Regions from separate parts of the Rhodococcus sp. P1Y genome, predicted to be linked through region 3. Evidence: predicted binding sites of a transcription regulator. Region 3 holds the regulator's gene; each other region holds the start of a gene.
What was found. The regulator LexA, encoded in region 3, represses DNA repair genes until DNA is damaged. The targets are predictions, from matches to a motif close to CGAACANNTGTTCG.
Positions count from the first base shown of each region.

Region 1: D8W71_RS04700 (DUF222 domain-containing protein) is a predicted target of LexA. The motif match lies at 2,885-2,898, and genes of this name have one in related genera.
Region 2: D8W71_RS18775 (SAV_6107 family HEPN domain-containing protein) is a predicted target of LexA. The motif match lies at 3,066-3,079, and genes of this name have one in related genera.

Region 1 is NZ_CP032762.1:994,553-999,876, forward strand. Features, by position in the region: gene D8W71_RS04695 (S1C family serine protease) at 1-296, opposite strand, end outside; gene D8W71_RS04700 (DUF222 domain-containing protein) at 457-2,850, opposite strand; gene D8W71_RS04705 (nuclear transport factor 2 family protein) at 2,971-3,723, opposite strand; gene D8W71_RS04710 (alpha/beta hydrolase) at 3,801-4,580, opposite strand; gene D8W71_RS04715 (TetR/AcrR family transcriptional regulator) at 4,653-5,291, shown strand; gene D8W71_RS04720 (metallophosphoesterase) at 5,278-5,324, opposite strand, start outside.
Region 2 is NZ_CP032762.1:4,084,376-4,089,699, reverse strand. Features, by position in the region: gene D8W71_RS18790 (carotenoid biosynthesis protein) at 1-773, opposite strand, end outside; gene D8W71_RS18785 (phytoene desaturase family protein) at 770-2,383, opposite strand; gene D8W71_RS18780 (GNAT family N-acetyltransferase) at 2,393-3,019, opposite strand; gene D8W71_RS18775 (SAV_6107 family HEPN domain-containing protein) at 3,209-3,658, shown strand; gene D8W71_RS18770 (DUF3040 domain-containing protein) at 3,925-4,353, shown strand; gene mraZ (division/cell wall cluster transcriptional repressor MraZ) at 4,837-5,268, shown strand.
Region 3 is NZ_CP032762.1:3,408,277-3,413,600, forward strand. Features, by position in the region: gene D8W71_RS15790 (uracil-xanthine permease family protein) at 1-446, shown strand, start outside; gene D8W71_RS15795 (acyl-CoA dehydrogenase family protein) at 582-1,724, shown strand; gene lexA (transcriptional repressor LexA) at 1,825-2,613, opposite strand; gene D8W71_RS15805 (hypothetical protein) at 2,952-3,326, shown strand; gene nrdR (transcriptional regulator NrdR) at 3,438-3,902, shown strand; gene hrpA (ATP-dependent RNA helicase HrpA) at 3,978-5,324, opposite strand, start outside.

The DNA.
Region 1 (5,324 bases), 2.4 Mb from region 3:
CCAATCGCGGTGACCGCATCGCCGACGGCAAGGTCAGCGGACGATCCTATGGCCGCCACCTCAAGGTTCGCGGCCGTCGTCAGCTGCAGGACTGCAAGGTCTCGCGATCTGTCGTACCCGAGTATCGACGCGTCGTAGATCAGTCCGTTGCCCGCATGCACTGCGGTCACGTCGGACGCCTGTTCGATCACATGGAAGTTGGTAAGGACGAGCCCATCAGATCCGACGACGAACCCGGTCCCCGCGACTCCGTAGAGCCCGAACTCGGCAGCGATCGTGACGACGGTCGGATTCACTCGCGCCGAGATCTGCTCGGGGGTGAGCGGGGCAGCGGGTGGTAGCTGGGCTGCGGGAGGGGCGGAGGTGGGGCAGGTTGACCGACGAGGGCAGCAGGTGAGTCGGTCTTATCGAGTACACCGGGTGCCAACGGAGCCGCGAGAGCTGAGGCAGCGACCGTCAGCGCAATGAGGAACGCCGCTCGGCTCGCCACCTGCATAGGTAACGATTATGGCCCCACCGGGACGGAAACGAGGGCATCCGGCGGAACCCGCAGGTGCCGCCTGGTTGTGTCTTTTCTTCGGGCATGGCTGTGGGCGGCACAGGTGGTGCTTTCTGTGCCGCTGGGTGCAGGTGCCCTGTGTGTGGGGCTGGTGGGGGTGGTTCCCGGGTGGCGACCGGTTCTGCGGGTCGGGTCGCCACTCCCCTTGTGTCAGGTGGGTGGTGCGCCTGGTTCGGGGGTTCCGGGTTCTCGGTGGTCTGGTTCTCGGGGTCCGGTGGTGGGGTGTTGGTTGTGGGTTGGGTGCTGGGCATGCCGGGCAGGGGTGTGTCGGAGGGGTGGATGTATTCGTTTGGGTGGTGGTAGTGGTTGATGGTTCCGTGTCTGTGGGGGTCGAGTGTGGTGGGTGGGTGCCAGAGGGTGCGGCCGGGGTAGGGGTGGTCGGGTTCGGCTTTGGTGGTGGCCCAATCGGTGTCGGTTTTTCCGACGAGGGGGTGGTGGATGTCGCAGCCGAAGGTGAGTGTGTCGATGTCGGTGTTGCCGCCGTCGGCCCATTCGTCGATGTGGTGGGTTTGGGAGTAGGTGGCGGGTCGGGTGCAGCCGGGGAAGGTGCAGCCTCGGTCGGCGGCGATGAGGACGATGCGTTGGTCGGGTGTGGCGAGGCGTTTGGTGCGGGCGAGGTGCAGGGGTCTGCCGGTGCGGTCGTCGAAGATGACGAGGTAGTGGTGGGCGTGGGTGGCCATGCGGATGGCGTCGCGGATGGCGATGGTGGATCCAGTGGCGGTGATGGCGTGTCCGGTGGCTGTTTCGAGTTCGTTGAGTGTCATGGTGATGACGGCGGTGACGGGTAGTCCTCGGTGTTGGCCGAGTTGTCCGGAGGCGAGCATTTGTCTCAGGATGGTTTTGAGGGCGTCGTGTTGGCGTCGTCCGAGGCCGCGTCGGTCTCGTTGGGCTCGTTCGGTATCGGCTTCGGCTTCGGCATCCTCGCCCTCGACGGCGTCATCGTCGCCCGAACTGTCGCCCGGCTCGTCGCTCGATCCGTCGCCACCGGAGCTGTCTGTGTTGTCGCCGGTGGGTGTGTCGAACAAGCTCGGCTCTGTGTTGTCGGGGCCGCTGTTGGTGTCGGGTTCGTTGGTGTTGGGTTCGTCGATGAGGGGGGTGGTGTCGGCGGGGTTGCACATGCCGGGTTTGGCCCATTTGCTGAATGCGGCTTCGAGGTAGGCGCGGAATTCGGCGTCGCAGCGGAATCTGCCGGTGCTCAGTCCTGCGGCGTCGGGGTCGTCGAGGTAGAGGTAGGTGCGGTCGGCGACGGATTCTTTGTCGAGGTCGCCGTCGGGGTCGAGGATGTCGTAGAGGCGGCGGGCGGCGACGGTGAACGCGTCGGGTAGTAGGTCCCGGGCGAGTTGCACCAGTTGTTGTTCGGCGTGCTCGGCGGTGTCGGTGTCGACTTTGGTGCCGAGTCTTTTGAAGAATTTGCGGATGATCTGTTGGTGTTCTTCGCCGATGATTCCGTTTTCGGCGGCGTGGGTGGTGGCGGGTAGGTGTGGTGGGAGGCGTTCGCCGGTGAGGGTGGTGCGTTCGCCGAATTGTTCGGCCATCAGGATGCGTTGTCCGGATTGTTTCATCGACAGTCGTAGGAGGACGGCGAGTGCTTCGGGGATCGATCCGTAGATGCCGTCGAGTCCGTGTTGGTCGATGAGGTCGGCGATCCAGGTGTGGGAGTATCCGAACAGGGTTCGGGTCATGGTTTCGGTGCGCATCAGCAGGGCTCGGCGGTCACTGTTGGTCAGGGCCATCGTTTGTATCTGTCCGAGTCGGGTGATGCTTGCTTCGAGGTCTGCGATGACGCGTGCGAGGCCGGGTGCGTCGATCACCGGTGTCGCGGTCAGGTCGAGTTCGGTGACCGGTACGACTCCGTCGCGGCCGTCGCGGTTGGTGGACCACGATTGTGCCCAGGCGGTCATCGGATCCGGCTTCACCGACCCCGCCTCCCCATCCGGCAGAGCATCCCCCTCCGCTTCAGCCTGATCCTCCGACCCAGCCTCCTCCACTTCAGCCTCCTCCGACCCAGCCTCCTCCGATTCAGCTGGATCCTCCGTGCTGATCGAATCGGGTTCGACTGCAACACCACTCAGCTCGGAGGTCTCACCCGCACCGGCGTCGTCACCGGCGGGTTCAGCAGCCGCATCCGGCAGCACGGCAGCATCGCCAGCCGTGACTGAGTCGCCAACCGTTACCGCTTCCCCCGCCGTCACCGCTTCGCCGGCCGTGACCACCCCACCGATCGTCAGATCGGCGATATCCCCTGCTGCTGTGTTGGCTTCGTCGACCGAAGCGCTATCCCCCGAAAGCATGAGATCAATCTAGCCCGACCCACCGACAAGTTTTCGAACGTACGTTCCCATCCGAACTTATGAAAGATCCTTTGCTTCACAAACATTCGGCCACGTCCAGCGACCGGCATCGTCGAGTGCTCAGGTATTTCGCGAAGGTGCGAACACCGTGACTGAGTCGACCGCCAAGGATGCGCGCGAGAATTCGACGAACACAACGCCTGGGCCGGATTCCAGTTCCGCAGAAGCGCTGACAATTCGTCCGGCTGCCAACAACTTTCGGTAGGTCGCTCCGCGCAGCACGTCTGGGGACAACGATTCACCGGATGCGTCTCTGACGGGGCATCGTGGGTCGCGAAGAACGTCGAGCGCCGCCGTCTTCCCTCGTGCGCCGACGCTGCGAAGCCCACCCATGAAACCGAGAACCCCGCGCACGCCTTGGTTCGACACGAGCTGAGGAGTCAGCTTGGCCGACGCGGACAGGCCACGGGTACCGGCACCCAACAACTGCCTGATCATGGATTGCAGTTCCCAATGCGCTGCCAAGCGCCAAATTTTCAGAACCCCGTTCTCCTCTACAAGGTCGTAGCGCAGGTGCATCGGTACGTTCAGCACGGCTCCGGTGGACATGATCGTCTCGAGGGACAAATCGCGTACGACGGACATCCCCGAGACGACGTCGTTCTCGACGTGAAAATTGATTGTGTTCGGCGAGATGAAGGTGTCGTAGAAGCGTCCAATCGCGTCGACGCCCCGGTGCGGCTTGGACCCGACCGGGTCGTTGACTTCCCCGTTCCGGGCGTAGAGACCCACCCACGCAGCTTTGTCGTGAACTGTCACGGCGTCGGGCGAGCCCTGAACAGCGGTGACCAGATCCTCAGCGGTACGCACCACTCGACGTTATCTCCACGTCGAACTTCAGGCATCGAAATGAGGCGGACCCGAACAAGGACATCGACGTCGGACCGAGTTCATGCGAAGACCGCCCTTTCCGTCAGCCACCCGTCGATTGCGGCCATGGTTGGAGTGAGGAAGGGCTCGTCGAACAGTGCATGATCTGCACCCGGTATCTCGACATGGTCAGCATCGCGGTAGCGCCGTGCGGTCGTGCGAGGGATTCGTCGGTTCACCGCTCTGTCCTGTTCGGCACCGATCACGAGAACAGGTGCGTCTACTGCGGCGAAGTCGACGGTCGCCGCGTGACGGCGGTCGAGATACGGAAAGCTCATCTCGCAGTACGCCCGCCCTGATTCGGCGACTGCGCCATCGAACAGTTCACGAACATGTTGGAGCGGCTGGTGTTGTGCGATGACCTTGAAGCGGGTCATGGTGGGCATCAGCGGTCGACGCCACGGCGCGCTGGGGTGGAAGAAGTGCGTCCCGAACAGGCGGATCATCGTCGGGTACACGGCGAAGATGCCCGCTGCGGGTGCAGGCGCTGCGGCGACGACACCTGCGGTCGGGGTGCGCGCTGCGACCAGCTGTACCAGTAATCCGCCCATCGAGAGTCCAACTACCAGAGGTGGGGAATCGAGGGATCGGCAAAGCGCGACGAGATCGTCGGTGTAGTCGAGAAGACTCAAGCCCGCGATCAGCGGAGCACCTTCGTCGCGAGGGAGTTCATGGTGGCGCAGGGTCGGGGTGTGGACGGTGAACCCGCGGTCGGTGAAGGCCTGCGAGGCGGAACCCCACCATGTGGGAGTACCCCGACCCCAAGTGCCATGAACAAGGACGACGTGACGGTTGGACATAGTCGTGAATCTACACGGATCGGTCGATTTGGCAATCGGTCGATTTTGATACTGCGCCGATAAGGTAGCCATATGGATCGAGGAGACGAGGAGCACGACGCGACGGTCGACGGTCGCTCCGCTCGCTGGGCGCATCGGCGACCGGAATTGGTGGCCGCCGCCACCCAGTACGTCCTCGACCGAGGCGTCTCCGATCTGACCCTGCGGCCACTGGCATCGGCGATGGGCGTCACGATCGCGACAGTGGTGCGACAGTTCGGGTCGAAGGAGGCGCTGGTCGAGGAGATCACCCGCACCATCAACGAGGACCTGCTGAGGACTCTTCGCGAAGACCCCGAGCTCGTCGGCCTCACCCCGGAGCAGACGCTGCGCACGCTCTGGCGGCGATGGCTGGAGCCGGCGCAGGGCAGGCAGTTCCGGGTGCTGTTCGAGCTTTTCGGCCTGGCCGCCCATCACCCGGATCAATACAGATGGTTCACCGGGTCGATCGTCACCGACTGGCTACCGCAGATCGAGGCCCCGCTGATCGGCGATGGAGTCGAGCCTGCCGCCGCGCGCCAGATGGCCACCCTGGTGTTGGCAGTACTGAGAGGGCTACACCTCGACCTTGTTGCGACCGGGGACGTCGACCGCGTCGATGCAGCGTTCGAGCTGGCCATGGCAACGCTCGCCCCCGCGCTCACCTCACCGCGTGACGCTATCGCGCGCTGACGGCTCGCGGCACATCCGCCCGCAACGTGAAAT
Region 2 (5,324 bases), 680 kb from region 3:
CAGACCCAGATCACGGGTACGCCGATCACGCCCATGGTGACAAAGCCGTAGACAGCCGAGAATCGGAGTTCGGGTCCGGTCAGAAGGACAGCATGGGCTAGAGCCGATCCGAGCCAGGTCCAGAAGAACAGCAGGCCGGGTACGGCGTCGGACACGCCCGCCCGCGGCGCTCGAATCCGGTGACTCGTGACTTCGATGACCGTGGCCATGAGCAGTGCAACCAGGAACCAACCGAGATAGTTGGTGAACGGAATCGACGGGAGGCCGGGCAATCCGGGGAACGACGAGGTCCACGTCCATTGTCCGTCGGTCACCATCTGGGTATCGAGATACAGATCCCATCCGACCATGCCGATTGCCGTTGCAACGATCCGACGACGAGACCCCGCGGCGGGTGACCCTCCGGTCCTGTTCACCAGGTAGGTGACCATGCACCACACCGGGTAGAACCCGGCAGTCCACGCCAACGGAACGATCGCAGGGACTCCGACGACGTCAGGTCCGAGACGGTCGGCGGCATAGAAGTAGCTGCCGAACGGATAACCGGTGGCGGTTCCCACCATTTCGGCGAGGAGGCCGATGCCCGCGGTGGTGAGGAACAGAATCGTTGCCCACAGCGCCCCTCGCGAGTACCCAGCGTGGACAAGGGCTGTCACCGTGAGCAGAACGACCACCGCGACAGTGACTGCATCACGAACCGATCCAGAGACGAGTGGGTACACGATCTGCGCGGCAATCGCGCATCCGGCGAGGATCCCGATGACCTTGTTCATCGCAGCTTCGCTCCCAACCATCGACGGATGGGCCCCGCCGAGAAGTCGGCTGTCGCGATCTTCGCGGCGCTTCGCCCGCTCGCCGCCGACACTCCGCCGCCCGGATGTGTGGAGGCCCCAGTCAGATACAGACCCGGTGCGCCGGGGACACGATGCTGGGCCAGCGGCGGTATCGGCCGCCACATCATCATCTGATCCAAGGACATCTCGACGTGCATGATGTTGCCGCCGATCATTCCCAGTTCACGTTCGATGTCGACCGGCGACTGGACGTGCCGGTGCAGAATCGAGGACCGGAAGCCGGGTGAGTAGGTCTCGAGCTGGTCGACCACGCGGTCTGCTTCGGATTCGGCGAGGTCGGCGGCATGGACCTCCGAATCGGCTGTGCGCCAGCGTCGTCCGTCGGCGAGAGTGTGCGGGTGCCATTGCGACCACAGTGAGATCTGGTGTTCGCCTGCCGGGGCGACGCTCGGTTCGATGGCTGTGAACGACATGCCGAGAACTGCTGGGGTGGGGGGAAGCTCACCGGCCAGGGCGTTCCCGTGTGCGCGCCGCAACTGCGCACGGTCGCGAACCAGAAGCTGCAAACCCGACGTCGCGAATTCCGGTGTCCGAATACTCGAATATCGGGGGAGTGCCGAGGTCGCCAGTCGAACAGCCATCCCCAGTCCAGGGCCGACACGGATGCCTCGACGCCAGCGATCGATCTGTTTCCCGTCGTGTCCGCCGGCCTCCAGCAGGTCGAGCGTGGTCAGGATGTGACACCCCGCGATGACCATCGCGCTGCGAACCATCCGTCCCGACTCGGTACGCGTGGACCACGACTCTCCATTCCGGGTCAGCGACTCGACGCCGTCGCCCGCCGTGACCTTGCCTCCGTCGGCGACAAGTTTCGAAACGAGGGCCTCGGTCAAAGCGCCGCTACCGCCGACGGCTCGCCCGGGTGGAAGGGTGTGCATCAGAGCGGCAAATCCGACCATCGGTGCGGTGCCCGGCTCGGACATCGGCGGGCCGGACTGTGCCCCGAACCACGCCAGTGCGGCCTTGAGTCTTTCGGATTCGAACATTTCGTCCAGAAGAGCGTCACCTGTGGTGAGGAACTCGCGTGAGAGTGCACTGGCTCCGTCGGGGGCGCCGAGTCCCCAGAAGGAGCGGAGTAGCGAGCCGCCGGTCGGTGGCGACGAGAACGCGCGCATCGTCCGAGCGCTTCGCGGTCCCCAGATGTCGACGAATCGCCGGTAGGCGCGCGCGTCGGCGGTGCCGCACGCATGCGCGATCGATTCGACGGTGGCCTCGAGATCGCGGTGGAACACAATGGCGGGCTCGTCGGTCGCCGGGGCGCCTGGCGCGAACGCCCATGGGTCACATTCGACGTATCGCAATCCGTGTTCGGCCAATCCGAGTTCTTCGATGACCCCTGTGTGTCGGACCATGATGTGGGCGGAAGACCCGCGGTCGACGCGGTGCCCGGGGAATCGGTCCGTGGAGGAGACCCCGCCGCCCACGATCGAATCCTTCTCGAGGACTTCGACCGACAATCCGGCCCCAGCGAGGTAGCAGGCTGAAGTCAGGGCGTTGTGGCCGGAGCCGACAACCACAACGTCGATCACTTCATCAGGCTATAGGTCGTTGGGAAGTGCGCTGGTCGAGGCCGGCTCGAAGGGCAATGAGCGACCGAGGACGGCGAACGGTCGTCGATCACCGGCGAAGGTGAAATTGCGAAGGACGTCCTCGAATCCGAGTCTGCGATACAGGCGCCACGCTCTGTTGTCCTCGCGGTCGACCTCGGGTGTGGACAGAAGCACGGTGCTCTCGGGGGTGCCGTCGAGCAGACGACGGGTGAGCGCGGTACCGAGCCCGTGGCCTTGGGCTTTGGGGGAGACATGCAGTTCGGTCAGTTCGAAGTAGTCGGCGAGCACCGAATCGATGTGGTCGACGTCTCTTCCCGAGCGGCGCAGGCCTTCCCTTACCTGCTGGTGCCACCACTGGTGGCGAGCGCCTCGATACCCGTAAGCGACCGCGACCAGAGGTGATCCCTCGGTGGGTAGGACTGCACCGACGCCCCGCCAGCCGGGACGGAGAACGTGTTCGGCCCACATGGGGGCCCGGTGGTACTCGGTGCCCTGCGGGTACCCCATGGCGTCGACGTAGATCGCCAGGGCCTCGGGTAACCGTCGGCGAATCTCCTGGGCGGACAGGTCGACCAGGTACGGGGTCGTTTCCGCGTCGGTAGCGACTGTTCTCAACCTTTCCTTGACTACTTGTCGGTGTGCACAGCTATATTGAATATGTCGAACGGATGTTCGATGTCGGTGATCCGGCGAAGACCCCGAGGGAAGCGGGGCTCGCCGGATTCCGACCTTAGATCGTCGTCGACGTCCGAGCGTGTCGGATCTGCGGTACCGAACGGCGAATGCAACGGGAGGTGTTCGAGTATGGCCACGAAAGTTCTCCGCGGCGATGTACGTCCGCCGGTTTCGCCGCGTGCCCGCGTTCTACTGGGCCGTGCGGATGCTCTGCTGTCCGGTTCCGTCGGCGCCGAGAGCGTGTCCGATCAGTTCCTCGACTGCTACATGGCCGCGTTGCGTGGGGCGGCTGCGATTCTGGAGGTCGCACCGATCTCCCCGTCGCGCGCGCGGTCGAGGAGTGCTTGGGTTCTTCTTGCGAAGGCGGCACCCGAGCTCGAATCGTGGGCCGAGTACTTCGCCGGATACTCCGCAACGAGGGCTGCGCTGCAGGCCGGAGTTTCCAGACCCCTCGATGTGATTGCGGCAGACGAGTTCTACCGCGAGGTCGGTCGGTTTCTCCACGTCGTCGAGGACTTCATCGGCGCCGAATCGAGGCTCGACCGAGTGACGCTGTATCCGCGGTCGATGTCGGCGTGATCAACGTGCTCGACGCCCTTGTCGAGTTCGGTGAGGACGACTTCAGTGCCGAAATGACCTTCCGGGGCGTGTCCGCCATGTCGGGTTCCGGGGCCCTCCTGGACCGCTGTGCAGGGAAACTTCGGACATTCTCAGGAACACATCGGCCGAGTAGGTGGTAAGCAGCCCAATCTGCTCGTATTATCAGTGGCAGGTAGCCGCCAAGGTCAGCTTCCCGTCGTTTCGCAACCGAAATGACTTTCAATATCAGTGCAGGGGGAGGTACCGTGCCACTCTCCGAGCACGAGCAGCGCATGCTCGATCAGATCGAGAGCGCTCTCTACGCCGAGGATCCCAAGTTCGCATCTCACGTGAGAAGCGGCCGTATGCGTACGGCATCGAGCAAGCGACGCTTCCAAGCGGCAGCATTGTTCGTATTGGGGCTTGTCTTGCTCGTAGCCGGGCTGGCGCTGCCGTTCAAGCCCGCCGGCTTTCCGGTCATCAGTCTTGTCGGCTTCGCCTTCATGTTTGGCGCAGGCGTGTTGTTTCTACTCGGTGGTCCTCGCAAGGGCGCGCCCGCGCCGGAGAGCGAAGCCGCACCCGGTAGTACGTCCGGGCCCAAAGCCTCGGGTCGACAACCCAAGCCCGGTAAGAAGGGCGGGGGCTTCACCTCTCGAATGGAGGACCGCTTCAGGCGGCGATTCGAGCAGGAGTGACCCACCGCGTTCGTCTGGCGTGACACCACACCCGACGACGAGTACGGAGAATCTTTCACCCAAGATCATGAGAGCGGCGCCTACCTTCGGGTAGGCGCCGCTTTTGTGTGCGTCGACCCGCGCCCGCAGTTCGCGTCGGCGGGTTCTACGCAGCCGCCGAGACACTGAATCGGGCCACGCCCCCACTTTCCTCCACCGCCACAAGGCTCATTCACACCGATCCCCACTTTCACCCACCATCATCGTCCCGGGTGCCGCGCCGGTGTCTTGCATGTACTCAACCTGGCCTTTTGCGCGCCGTCGGCGGAGCGGTGGCGGCAGGTCGTATCGCCACTCGGTAGTGTCTAGAAAAACATCCCCACAATGAACCACTACGCTGACCTGGCTTTTTTGGGGTACATCCCAATCTTTTACGCCTGCGGGGATTGAAAGTGGAGCAAAGTGGGGTAAAGTGGTGGCAGCGGCGAGAGTGGGAGGTGCTGAGTGTTCCTCGGTACCTACACGCCCAAGCTCGACGACAAGGGTCGGCTCACGTTGCCGGCGAAGTTCCGTGAGGCATTGGAGGACGGAGTGATGGTGAGCAAAGGTCAAGATCACAGCCTCGCCATCTACACCCGAGAGGCCTTTGCGGAAAAGGTCAGGAAGCTGACCGAGGCTTCGCGGTCCAACCCGGTGGCGCGCTCCTACATTCGCCAATTGGGTGCAGGAACAGACGAGCAGAAACTCGACGGTCAGGGACGGATCACTCTCAGTCCCGATCACCGACGGTATGCAGATCTGGAACGCAATGTCGTCGTCAACGGATCGATCGAGTTCATCGAGATCTGGAACGAAGACGCATGGGCTCGTTACTCCTCCGAGAGCGAACAGAGCTTCTCGGATGCTGTCGACGAGTCCTTGGAAGGAATTTTGTAACCGCTTTCGGTCAACAGCCGAGTGCCGCGAGGCCTCTGCCCGATCAGAACCCTGAC
Region 3 (5,324 bases):
TCGCGGACGGTCTCGCCACGACACTCGCCGGCGCCGCAGGCGGCTCGGGTACGACGACCTACGCCGAGAACATCGGCGTAATGGCAGCGACTCGGGTGTACTCGACGGCGGCGTACTGGGTCGCGGCAGCAACCGCGATCGTTCTGGCGTTCTCACCCAAGTTCGGTGCTCTCGTGTTCACGGTGCCCAGCGGGGTCATCGGGGGCGCAACGCTGGTGCTCTACGGCTTGATCGGATTGTTGGGCGTGCGCATCTGGACCGACAACAAGGTCGACTTCACCGACCCGGTGAACCTCACCGTGGTTGCAGCAGCGATCGTGGCCGGTATCGGGGACTTGACGCTCCAGGTCGGCTCCATCGAACTGGGCGGAATCGCCTGGGGTTCGGTCGGCATCCTCGTCGGATATCCGGTGTTGCGGGCCCTGAGCCGGAAAGCTACTCGCTAGTACGGTCACCGATCACGCACGGCTCGGTCATCGACTGTGGCCGAGGAGCGGTCGTAGGGTCGAGGGAACGCCATTCTTGTCGGCACGCACCGCCGTGGGCAGCACCGTTCCCGGCAGCACCTCGAAGGAGAAGTAGTGGACCGCACACTGTTCGAAGCCGAGCACGACCTCTTTCGCGAGTCGTATCGCAAGTTTCTCGACCAGCACGTCGCCCCGAACCATGCGAAGTGGGAAGAGCAGAACATCGTCGACCGAGATGTGTGGGTCGAGGCAGGCAAGCAGGGATTCCTCGGTACCGCGGTCCCCGAGGAGTACGGCGGCGGTGGCGTCAAGGACTTCCGCTACAACGCCATTGTCACCGAGGAGACGACCCGTGGTGGGTACAGCGGAATCGGCTTCACACTGCACAACGACGTCGTCGCGCCCTACCTCATCGAGCTGACCAACGAAGAGCAGAAGCAGCGTTGGCTCCCAGGTTTCAGCTCGGGTGAGCTGATCACGGCGATCGCTATGACCGAGCCCGGTACCGGCAGCGACTTGCAGGGCATCAAGACCCGAGCGGTTCGTGACGGTGACGAGTGGGTTCTCAACGGCTCCAAGACGTTCATCACCAACGGAATCAACGCTGACCTGATCATCGTCGTCGCATGTACCGACCCCGAGAAGGGCGCCCAGGGATTCAGCCTGCTGGTCGTCGAGCGCGACATGCCGGGCTTCGAGCGCGGCAGGAACCTCGACAAGATCGGCATGAAGGCTCAGGACACAGCCGAACTCAGTTTCACCGATGTTCGCGTTCCTGCCGCGAACCTGCTCGGCGAAGAGGGCATGGGCTTCATCTACCTGATGCAGAATCTTCCGCAGGAGCGGCTCTCGATTGCCGTCGTCGCAGCCGCCGCGATGGAATCCGCGCTGGAGATGACCATTCAGTACTGCCGTGATCGCAAGGCCTTCGGCAAGTCCATCGGAAAGTTCCAGAACACACGGTTCGTTCTTGCCGAGTTGGCAACCGAGGCGACCGCTACGAGAATCATGGTCGACAAGTTCATCGAACTTCTCAACGCCGGGACGTTGACGGTCCAGGAAGCGGCCATGGCGAAGTGGTGGACGACCGAGAACCAGGTCAAGCTCATCGATCGCTGCCTCCAGTTGCACGGAGGCTACGGCTACATGAAGGAATACCCGATCGCCAAGGCGTACATGGATTCTCGCGTCCAAACGATCTACGGCGGCACGACCGAAATCATGAAGGAGATCATCGGACGCGGTCTCGATCTGTAGTTCGCCGATCTTCGTACAACGGCCCGAAACCTGAAAGGTTTCGGGCCGTTGGCATCGCTTGTCGTCAAAGCAGTGTCTGTCGTCAGAGCATTGTTTGTCGTCAGAGCTTGCGCATTACCGTGACAACCTTGCCGAGGATCGCTGCGTCGTTGCCGGGGATGGGCTCGAACAGCGGGTTGTGCGGCATCAACCACACATCGCCCTTCGTTCGCTTGAACGTTTTGACCGTGGCTTCGCCGTCGATCATCGCGGCCACGATGTCTCCGTTGTCGGCGACGCTCTGCTGGCGTACGACCACCCAGTCGCCGTCGCAGATGGCTGCCTCGATCATGGACTCGCCCACGACTTTCAGCAGGAACAACGAGCCCTGTCCCACGAGTTCGCGCGGAAGCGGGAACACGTCTTCGACCGCTTCCTCGGCGAGGATCGGACCGCCTGCCGCGATACGTCCGAGAACAGGCACGAACGTCGGCGTCGGAAGCTGATCCTCCGCCGTTGCCGATCCGTCCGCCACCGCTGCCGCGTGATCGGCCTGTACCTCGTCGAGGCCGCGGACGTCGACAGCGCGGGGACGGTTCGCGTCGCGGCGAAGGAAGCCCTTGCGCTCGAGCGTGCGGAGTTGATGAGCAACCGACGACGTCGAGGTCAGTCCTACGGCATCCCCGATCTCCCTGATGCTGGGCGGGTACCCGCGTTCGGTGACCGACGCCCTGATGACTTCGAGAACCTTGCGTTGGCGCTCGGTCAGTCCGGCGTTGATGTCGGTGCCCTCGCCCTCGAACGCCTTCGCGGTCGGAACCGCTGCGGGTTTGCCCGCCGACTTCGTTGTCGACTGCCCGGTCGATCTCGGCGCCGATTTCGCCGACCCTGACGAGGTCTCGTCCTTCATTCGTGCGTCCTCCTGCGTCGTACGCGCGTTCGGTTCGGTCTGGACGAGAGTTCTCCGGCCTCGGGCAATGTTCCAGTCTCGGGACGATGTTCCAGTCTCGGGGCCAAGTTCCGGTCTCGGTAGTACCTGTCGAACGCGTGGGGTGGATGTGACGTGTGGTTTCTGACACGAATCTAGCCCGTAAACGCTGTTCGATCAAACATCTGTTCGATCCGTGTCGCACTTTCTGCTGACTTTGTCGGAGTCGCGTGATAGAACTTCGAACAAGCGTTCATCGAACGCCTGATCGAATAACCGATTCGATCGCGTTCGACACGTCCCATCCAGCGGAGGTTCCGATGACCATCACAACCGACCGGCGAGTTGCCCCAGCACTGCGCGCATCGACCGGTAGCCGATCGCGGTCGGCCACGCCCACCCGTCGTCGCGGCACGGTGGAACGTCGCCGATACGTGCTGGATACGGCGGCGCGGCAGGGCGCACACGGGTCGGCCGTCGTTCACGGTTCCCCCGACGCGCAGACCGATCGCGCACATCGTGACGAGAAGATCTCGTGGAGCGCAATGGTCGCGGGTGTCGTTGCGACGGCCGTCGTGATCCTCGGCTTGGTGGCCGTCGCGAATCTACGCGCGGACGCGCTCGACTCGACGCCAGAATCCTCCGGCGCGCCGGTGGCGGTCGTGCAGGGGTTCGATGCCCCGTCTACGCCGTAGCGCGCTGTGCTGGGTGATCGAGGCGCGTTCGTAGGGCTCCGAGTATCCTCGATGCCTGTACCTCTCACGAGTCATTCGAGAGTGTGCAACGGCTACGACGGAGGCGCTTACATGCATTGCCCGTTCTGCAGGCATCCCGATTCCCGCGTGGTGGACTCGCGCGAAGCAGACGAAGGGCAGGCAATTCGGCGACGTCGGTCATGTCCGGAATGCGGTCGACGCTTTACTACCGTCGAAACGGCGGTGTTGGCGGTCGTCAAGCGCAGCGGCGTCACCGAACCCTTCTCCCGGGAGAAGGTCGTCAAGGGAGTTCGACGGGCATGCCAGGGTCGTGACGTAGACAACGACGCGCTGAATTTGCTGTCGCAGCAAGTTGAGGACGCAGTACGCGCCTCGGGTTCTGCCGAGATTCCCAGCCACGAGGTCGGCCTGGCCATCCTCGGGCCGTTGAGGGATCTCGACGAGGTCGCTTACCTTCGGTTTGCATCGGTCTATCGATCTTTCAGTTCTGCGGAAGATTTCGAGAAGGAAATCCACGACCTACGCGTACACCGCGAAACATCCGTCGTCGATTGAGTCACCGCGTCTGAGTCGCGTCTATCGAATCACGACTGTCGAGTCACGCCGATCAAGTCACGTTGTACGGTCACGTTAGCTGCTGCCGGCTGCAGCGATGGCTTTCAGAACGCGCTTCTCGGATACGGGATATGCGGTTCGGACGGTTTGAGCGAACAGTCCGACTCGAAGCTCTTCGATCATCCAGAACACATCGAGCACGGGCTTGCTGCTCTGCCGAGATTCGGGCAAAGATTTCAGGAGTCGGTCGTAGGCGTCGTAGACGCGGTCGAGAACATCCAGACCGGCATTGTCTCTAGCTGCGCTGCTCGGTAGTGAATTCAGTCTTACGGCTGCAGCTTTCAGATACCGCGGAACGTCGGCGAGCCGTGACGAGCCGAATTCGAATACGAATCCGTCGAATACGAGCGCCGCGAGTTGTTCGCGGACGTCGTCGGCCGCGTCACCCTGTTTGCCGTCCAGTTCGGCTTTGAGTTCGAGCGACTCGGTGAGGATCGGGCGAACGAGCGCGAGGAGGCCGGACGTCCGGCTTGTCACTTCGGCGCCGACGGCTTTGGACAACGCGGCGAACGCCTCGGGCGTCCGTACCGGTCCGCCGTGTGCGTCCATCGCTTCGTCGACGGCCGTCTTGCGGCAGTCTTCGAGCAAGTCGTCGATGCTGCCGTACGGATTCTGACCGAGAGCGAGCCGCTCCCGAGTCGGAATGCCCGCGATCAGAGCCTTGGTACCCCGCGGAGCCGATTCGAGCAGCAACCGTCGGGTCCCATCCCTCATCGCGGCCCGTTGACCCGCCGGTGTGCTGAGTACGCGCACCGCTACGCCACCGCTCTCGTGAACGAGCGCCGGATAGCCCGTGACGGTCTGGCCTGCTACCGATTTGGTCACGGTCTCGTCGAGAGTTCCCAGGCTCGATGAGGTCCAGGCAAGGGTCGGTGCCCGTTCGGCACCCCCGACCGCACTTGCTACTTCGCGAGTCACCCTGGTTGCCAGTGATTTTCGCAGCTCTACGAGATCCTTGGCGGAGCCGAGTTGCTTGCCGTCGGTGTCGACGGCGACGAACGTCATCTGCAGGTGTGCTGGTAGGCCGGACACATCGAAGTCGGTCGGGTCGATTCGAGTCGAGCCGAGCCTGGACAGCTCGCGTGCCAAGGCAGTGATCACAGGTTCGGTGCGCGGTTTCATGGATGCGAGCGCTGCCGCAGCGAAGTCAGGGGCAGGAACGACGGTGCGACGCTGTGCCTTCGGCAACAGTTTGATGAGGGTTGCCACCAGTTCGGCGCGCATGCCTGGAACCAGCCAGTCGAAGCCGACCGGCTGGACCTGCGCGAGAAGAGCGATCGGTATGCGCGCGGTCACGCCGTCGGCAGCCGACCCTGGTTCGAACTGATAGGTGAGGGGGAACTGAATTTCCCCTTGCCGCCA